DNA from 2 places in the Streptomyces sp. NPDC094143 genome. Region 1 is predicted to be linked to the other one. Evidence: riboswitches for the same ligand, from Rfam matches in the RefSeq annotation. Region 1 holds a riboswitch; the other holds the start of a gene.
What was found. A riboswitch is a leader RNA that binds a small molecule or an ion and turns the genes downstream of it on or off. The one in region 1 is predicted to bind cobalamin.
Positions count from the first base shown of each region.

Region 2: it holds a riboswitch for cobalamin, as region 1 does, so the genes downstream of both, ABTZ58_RS07300 (energy-coupling factor ABC transporter permease) here and ABTZ58_RS22915 (cobalamin biosynthesis protein) in region 1, are expected to answer to the same signal.

Region 1 covers NZ_JBEOTZ010000018.1:55,452-59,393, forward strand. The annotation lists gene ABTZ58_RS22905 (inorganic phosphate transporter) at 280-1,530, shown strand; gene ABTZ58_RS22910 (hypothetical protein) at 1,563-1,784, shown strand; cobalamin riboswitch at 1,917-2,055, shown strand; gene ABTZ58_RS22915 (cobalamin biosynthesis protein) at 2,159-3,100, shown strand; gene ABTZ58_RS22920 (cobyric acid synthase) at 3,097-3,942, shown strand, end outside.
Region 2 covers NZ_JBEOTZ010000004.1:163,734-167,675, forward strand. The annotation lists gene ABTZ58_RS07290 (MDR family MFS transporter) at 1-693, shown strand, start outside; gene ABTZ58_RS07295 (serine/threonine-protein kinase) at 900-2,417, shown strand; cobalamin riboswitch at 2,496-2,680, shown strand; gene ABTZ58_RS07300 (energy-coupling factor ABC transporter permease) at 2,711-3,412, shown strand; gene ABTZ58_RS07305 (energy-coupling factor ABC transporter substrate-binding protein) at 3,409-3,777, shown strand; gene cbiQ (cobalt ECF transporter T component CbiQ) at 3,784-3,942, shown strand, end outside.

The DNA.
Region 1 (3,942 bases):
CGGCCGTGCGGCTTGTATCCGATGGGGCTCCGGCCGGGCGGCACCGAAGACCGGGCACCGGGCACCGGGCACCGGTGACGGAACGTCCTCGACGGGTCACTCGATCGGCTGAGACGTTCGCGGGGGGCGCCTAGGTCGCGGGGGCGTGGGGAGTCTCACAGCGGGGCGGAACGTCAAACCCCCGTTGTGGACACCCATGCGCCCCTCCCAGTTCATCTTCCGTTCACTCGGGTTACTTACGTTCGTCCAGCCAATGACCTCGAACGATTGCCTGGGTAAATGGAAAGCTTCTCGCTGATCCTCGCGATTGTGGTGGTAACCGCACTCGCGTTCGATTTCACGAACGGTTTCCACGACACCGCGAACGCGATGGCCACGACCATTTCCACGGGCGCCATGCGACCGAAGGCCGCGGTCGCCATGTCCGCGGTCCTGAACCTGGTCGGCGCCTTCCTGTCCGTCGAAGTCGCCAACACGATCTCCAAGGGCCTCGTCGACGAGGCCGGCATCCGTCCCGAAGTCATCTTCGCCGCCCTGGTCGGCGCGATCCTGTGGAACCTGCTGACGTGGTTGGTCGGCCTGCCGTCCAGTTCCTCGCACGCCCTCATGGGCGGTCTGATCGGCGCCACGATCGCCTCGGCGGGCGTCGGCGCGGTGCACGGCGACGTGCTGGTGACCAAGGTGCTCATCCCGGCGGTCGCCGCCCCGCTGGTGGCGGGCGTCGCGGCGATGCTGGCCACGCGGCTGACGTACTCGCTGGGCCGCAAGGCCGACGGCAAGGCGTCCGAGAAGGGCTACCGGGCCGGCCAGATCGCCTCGGCGGGCCTGGTCTCCCTGGCGCACGGCACCAACGACGCGCAGAAGACGATGGGTGTCATCACCCTGGCCCTGGTCGCCGGCGGCGCCGTCGCCCCCGACTCCGACCCGCCCATGTGGGTCATCCTCTCCGCGGGCATCGCGATCGCGCTCGGCACCTACCTGGGCGGCTGGCGCATCATCCGGACCATGGGCAAGGGCCTGACCGACCTCCGGCCGCAGCAGGGCTTCGCCGCCCAGACCAGCGCGGCCACGGTCATCCTGGCCTCCTCGCACCTCGGCTTCTCCCTCTCCACCACCCACTCCGTGTCCGGCGCGGTGATGGGCGCGGGCCTCGGCCGCAAGGGCGGTGTCGTCCGCTGGTCGACCGCGACGCGGATGTTCGTCGCCTGGGGCCTGACCCTGCCGGCGGCCGCCCTGGTGGGCGCGCTCGCCGAGTACGTCACCGGCTTCGGGAACTGGGGCACCGCCGTGGTGGCCGTCTTCCTCGTCGCCTCCTCCGCGGCGATCTGGAAGCTCTCCCGGCGTGAGGTCGTCGACCACACCAACGTCAACGACGCCGGCGCCGAAGCCGACGAGGAGCCGGCCGGCGTGGTGACCGCGGCGATGGCCGCGGTGACGCCGCCGCCCGCGGGCCCCACGGCCGGCGACGTCCCGACGTTCCCCGCCCAGGCGGCCGCCGAGCGGACGCCCACCACGACCACCACGGTCTGACCCCGCCCACCGGTTACAAGGAAGAAGCAGAGATGAAGATCGACTGGGCGGCGCTCGGCTCCGTCTTCGGCGTCAGCCTCGTGGTCACCGTGGCCCTCGTGGGGCTGTTCACCCTCGGCATCACCGGTCTGTCGCGCCGCGAACGGGCGGTGGCGCAGGGCGGGTCCGCGGGCCTGGCGGTGACGGGCGCCTACGCGTGCTTCGCCGCGTGCGCGGCGGCCGTGGGGTACGGCATCTACCTGATCGTGGCCTGACGGCCCGACCGCACATCGTGTCCGCCGGGCGGCACGGGACCTCGGTCCCGTGCCGCCCGGTCGTCGTGTGTGCGAAAGGGACGGTGTGGGGTTCTCCACACTCTCCCCTCGCAGGTCAAGGGCAAGTTGACGGCGGTTCGCGCCCGTGGTGGACTTCCGGGGCCAGTACGGCGGCAGGAGAGGAAGCCGGTGCGAGTCCGGCGCGGTCCCGCCACTGTCACCGGGGTAGCCATCCCCGGGAGCCAGGAACTCTCACCGCCGGTCACGTCGAACCAGGGCGCGGACACCCTGAGTGAGGACACGTATCGCCATGCGCGGCTGCCGATCGAGGTTCAGCACCCCACCCCTGCCTGCCCCGTTGGGCGGCTGACCCCATGGGTGCCGGTCGCGTCTTCGCGTACGGTGCCGCCGCCGGCCTGATCGGTGACCTGCTGCTCGGCGACCCCCGCCGAGGGCATCCGGTCGCCGCGTTCGGGCGGGCCGCGGGTGCCGTGGAACGAGTGGTGTGGCGGGACCACCGCGGGTGGGGCGCGCTGCACGCCGGGGTGTGCGCGTCAGGCGCCGTCGCGCTGGGGGCTGTCGCCCAGCGTGCGGTGCGGTCCTCCGCCGTCGCCTCCGTCGCGCTCACCGGTGCCGCCACCTGGGCCGTCGTCGGGGGGACTTCACTCGCGCGCGAGGCGCGGACCATCGGACGTGCCCTGGAGGCGGGCGACGTCGAGGCGGCCCGGGCGCGGCTGCCGCATCTGTGCGGACGCGACCCGCAGGCCCTGGACGCCGACGGCATTGCCCGGGCCGTGGTCGAGTCCGTCGCCGAGAACACCTCCGACGCGGTGGTGGGGGCACTGGTGTGGGGGGCCCTGGGCGGGGTGCCGGGGCTGCTCGGGTTCCGGGCCGTCAACACCCTGGACGCCATGGTCGGGCACAAGTCGGCCCGTTACCGCCGCTTCGGGTGGGCCTCCGCGCGGCTGGACGACGTCATGGGGTGGCCGGGGGCGCGGCTGACGGCCGTCCTGGCGACGCTGGCCGGGCCGGATCCGCGCGGCGCCGTGCGCGCCTGGCGGGCGGACGCCGCGCAGCACCCGAGCCCCAACGCCGGCCCCGTGGAGGCCTCGTTCGCGGGGGCGCTCGGGGTGCGGCTGGGCGGGACCCTGTCGTACGGCGGGCGGGTGGAGCACCGGCCCGTGCTCAACGAGGCGGGGCGGGGCGTCGGCATCCGGGACGTCGAACGGGCCGTGCGGCTGTCCCGCCGCGTCGGCTGGCTCGCGCTCGGCGTCTGTGTCGCCGCGCGCCACATCACGAAGGGGCGTACGTCATGAGCGGTGGGCTTCTCGTCGCCGGGACCACCTCCGACGCGGGCAAGAGCGTCGTGACGGCCGGGATCTGCCGGTGGCTGGTGCGTCAGGGCGTCAAGGTCGCGCCCTTCAAGGCGCAGAACATGTCCCTGAACTCCTTCGTGACGCGGGAGGGCGCCGAGATCGGGCGGGCGCAGGCCATGCAGGCACAGGCCTGCCGGGTCGAGCCGACCGCGCTGATGAACCCCGTGCTGCTCAAGCCCGGTGGCGAGCAGAGCAGTCAGGTCGTGCTGCTGGGCAAGCCGGTCGGCGAGATGAGCGCGCGCGGCTACCACGGCGGGCGGCAGCGGAAGCTGCTCGGGACGGTGCTGGACTGTCTGGAGCAGTTGCGGGGCACGTATGACGCGGTGATCTGTGAGGGGGCCGGTTCTCCCGCCGAGATCAACCTGCGGCGGACCGACATCGTCAACATGGGCATCGCCCGGAACGCCGGGCTCCCGGTGCTCGTCGTGGGCGACATCGACCGGGGCGGTGTCTTCGCCTCGTTCTTCGGGACGGTGGCGCTGCTGTCCCGCGAGGACCAGGAGCGCGTCGCCGGGTTCCTGGTCAACAAGTTCCGCGGGGACGTCTCCCTGCTGGAGCCCGGGCTGGAGATGCTCCAGGGCCTCACGGGGCGGCGGACGTACGGCGTGCTGCCCTTCCGGCACGGGCTCGGGATCGACGAGGAGGACGGGCTGCGGGTGTCCCTGCGCGGTGCGGTGCGCGAGTCCGTCGTCGCGCCGCCCGTCGGACAGGACGTGCTGCGTGTCGCCGTGTGCGCGGTCCCCCTCATGTCCAACTTCACGGACGTCGACGCGCTGGCCGCC
Region 2 (3,942 bases), on a different contig from region 1:
TGGCTGATGCCGCGGCACATCCCCGGCCGGGTCCGCGTCCGGGAGCGGGGCGGCGTGCGCGTCCTGCTGCGCAACCGCCGTTTCCTGGCGCTGTGCTGCGCGTACGGCGCGTACCTGCTGGGCTACAACCAGCTGTACCTGGCCCTGCCGGACGAGGTGCAGCGCGCCGCCGGTTCCCAGGCGCCGCTGTCCTGGCTGTTCGCCCTGTCGTCGGTCCTCGTGGTGTGCGCGCAGCTGCCGGTGACCCGCTGGGCGGGCGACCGCCTCGACCTGCGCCGCTCCATGGCCGCCGGACTGCTGCTGATCACAGCCGGTTTCGCGGTGGTGGCCGCCGCGCGCCCGGCCGGCTGGACGGGTACCGCCGGGCTGCTGCCGGCCGCGGGCTTCGTCGTGCTGCTCACCGTCGGGCAGATGCTCGTGGTGCCCGCCGCCCGGGCCTGGGTGCCCGACCTCGCCGAGGCGGGCCGGCTCGGCCTGTACACGGGCGCGCTGTCCTCCGTCTCCGGTGTGATCGTGCTGGCCGGCAGCGCCGCCACCGGCTCGCTGCTCGACCTGGGGCTGCCGGCGGCCGTGCCGTGGCTGGTCCTGGCGGCCGTACCGGCTCTGGCCGTGGCGCTGCTGCCGCGCCGGGAACACAGAGAGGACCGGCAGGACGGTACGGGCAGGGAGGAGGGGGCGCCCCGGGCGGAGTGATCCGGGCTCCCCCCTCCCCCGCGGACGCACCCCCGGAGTGCGACGTCGCACGCGCCCCGGCTGTCGAGGGGGCCGTACCGTGCGGCTCACCGCCGCGGAGCACAATGATCATCCGGCGCCAGTATCCTGGGTCGGCTGTGGCACCCCCCACCAATCCCCGTGCGACCACGGGGAGTTCGGGCTGCGGCAAAGAACTTCCCACCTGCATGAGACGAGGACGAGTGCTGCTAGCGGGCCGCTACCGGCTGGATGTTGAGATCGGGCGCGGTGGAATGGGAGAGGTCTGGCGGGCGTACGACGAGACGCTCGCCCGAGCGGTGGCCGTCAAGCTGCTGCTGCCCCAGGACACCGACGCCACGGCGGCCTCCCGGTTCCGCCTGGAGGCCCAGACCGCCGGGCGTCTCAACCACCCGAACCTGGTCGGCGTGCTCGACTTCGGCGAGTACGACAACCGGCTGTACCTGGTGATGGAGCTGGTCGAGGGCGACAGCCTCGCCGGGGTGCTCGCCGCGTCGGGCGCACTCCCGGCCGGCCGGGTGGCCGACCTCGCCGCCCAGGCCGCCGCGGGGCTCGCCGCCGCGCACGGGCAGGGCATCGTGCACCGCGACATCAAGCCCGCCAACCTCCTGCTGGACCACCACGGCACCCTGAAGATCGGCGACTTCGGCATCGCCCGCTTCCTCGACGACCCCGGCGCCGCGCTCACCGCGACCGGGCAGATCGTCGGCACCGGCCTCTACCTCGCGCCGGAGCGCGCCCTCGGGCAGCCGGCCGGCCCCGCCTCCGACATGTACTCGCTGGGCTGCGTGCTCTACCAGCTGCTCAGCGGCCGCCCGCCGTTCCAGGCCGACACCGCCGTCGCGCTCCTGCACCAGCATCTCGACGCCGCGCCCGTGCCGCCCCGCGAACTCGGCGTCGCCGGTCTCCCGCCGGCGTTCGAGAACTACCTGCTGGGACTGCTCGCCAAGCAGCCCGAGGACCGGCCGTCGGCCCAGCAGGCCGCCGAGTGGTTCGCCGGCGGCGCCTGGCAGGGGCGGCCCGAGCCGCTGCCGGAAGCCACGCCCCCGACGGCCTCCCCGGTCCCGTCCCCGGCGCCGGCGGCCTACCCGCGGGCCGGGACCGGCGCCCCGGCCACATACGCGCTGCCCACCGGGTCGCGCACCGCCCCGGGCGGGCGGGCCCGCCGCGCGGCACCGCGGGGCGGCCCGGGCGGCGGTCCGCAGGGCGGAGCGGGCAGCCGTGCGCAGGGCGGTCCGGGCAGCCGTGCGCAGGGCGGTCCGGGCAGCCGTGCGCGGGGCGGCTCGGACGGCCGGTCGCGCCTGGCCGTCACGGCCGCCGCCGCGGCTCTCTTCCTCGCGGCGATGTACCTCGGCATGGTGTGGTTCGCGCCCGAGGACACCGCGACGAAGGGCACCGAACCCGACGCCTCGCCGTCGGCGAGCAGTCCGGCGGCCTCCGCGGAGCCGAGGTCGGGAGCCTCCGCCGGTCCGGTCACGTCCACCGCGGGCACCGGCGTGACGCCGGCCGTCGGCACCGTGGGCGATGTCACCCCGTCTTCCGAGGCGCCCGCCGCCCCGGGCCCGGCCGAGCCGACGCCCGGCCCGTCGAGCCCGGCGCGGGAGCCGGGCGCGGGCGGCGCGGAGCAGGTGGAGCAGCCGGGGCAGCGGCCTCCCCACGTCCCCGCGGACGGCGGGGAGGACGAGGACGACGAGGGCGAGGACTGAGCGGGCCTGCGCCGGTGCGCGAGCGGGCGCCCCCTCGCGCGCCCCCTGGGGCGGCTTGTCATCGCCCTGATCCCGGCCTTATTGTCACCACGCCTTGGTGAACGGGAAATCCGGTGTGATGCCGGTGCGGCCCTCGCCACTGTGAATCGGGAAGTCCGGCTCCGGCCCTCGCGGGCAGCCACTGGGTCCTCGTGACCCGGGAAGGCGGAGTTCGGGCGGTGGTACCCGTCAGCCAGGAGACCGGCCAAGGCGCGTCAACCATCCACGAGGTGCTGGAGAGGGTCTGCTGAGCCATGCACATAGCCGAGGGTTTTCTGCCTCCGGTGCACGCGGCCGCCTGGGGCGTCGCGTCGGCGCCGTTCGTCGTCCACGGAGTCCGGTCACTCACCCGTGAGGTGCGCGAGCACCCCGAGAGCACCCTGCTCCTCGGTGCCTCCGGCGCCTTCACCTTCGTCCTGTCGGCCCTGAAGCTGCCGTCCGTCACCGGAAGTTGCTCCCATCCCACGGGCACCGGCCTGGGGGCCATGCTGTTCCGGCCGCCCGTCATGGCGGTGCTGGGCACCATCACCCTGCTCTTCCAGGCGCTGCTGCTGGCGCACGGCGGGCTGACCACGCTCGGCGCCAACGTCTTCTCCATGGCGATCGTCGGGCCCTGGGCCGGCTACGCCGTCTACCGGCTGCTGCGCCGGTACGACGTGCCGCTCATGGTGACCGTGTTCTGCGGGGCGTTCGTCGCCGACCTGTCCACCTACTGCGTCACCAGCGTGCAGCTGGCGCTCGCCTTCCCCGACCCGGGCAGCGGGTTCCTGGGCGCGCTGGGCAAGTTCGGGTCCATCTTCGCCGTCACCCAGATCCCGCTCGCGGTCAGCGAAGGGCTGCTGACGGTGCTCGTGATGCGGCTGCTGGTGCAGTCCAGCAAGGGCGAACTGACCCGGCTCGGCGTGCTGTCCGGCGCGAAGAGCGCTCGGACCGAGTCGGAGGCGGTGGCGCGATGAGCCGGAACACGAAGATCAACCTGCTGCTGCTGCTCGTCGTGGCCGCCCTCGCGGTGCTGCCCCTGGCCCTCGGCCTCGGTGACCACAAGGAGGAGCCGTTCGCGGGCGCGGACGGTGAGGCGGAGTCCGCGATCACCGAGATCGAGCCGGGCTACGAGCCGTGGTTCTCCCCGCTGTACGAACCGCCGTCCGGGGAGATCGAGTCGGCCCTGTTCTCCCTCCAGGCCGCTCTCGGCGCCGGTGTCCTCGCCTACTACTTCGGCCTGCGCCGCGGGCGCCGGCAGGGCGAACAGCGCGCGCTGGAGCGGGAAGCCGGGAGCGCGCCCGCCGGCGCGGCCGGGAAGTCCGCCGACGGTCAGGGCTGAACCCGGGTGCTGCCGATCGACGTGGCGGCGCACAGCAGTCGCTGGCGCCGTCGTCACCCCGTGGACAAGGCCGTGCTCGGGCTCGGTCTCACCGTGCTCGCGATCTCGCTGCCGCCCTGGCCGGGCGCGGCGCTGGTGCTGGTGACGGCCCTGGCGCTGCTGCTG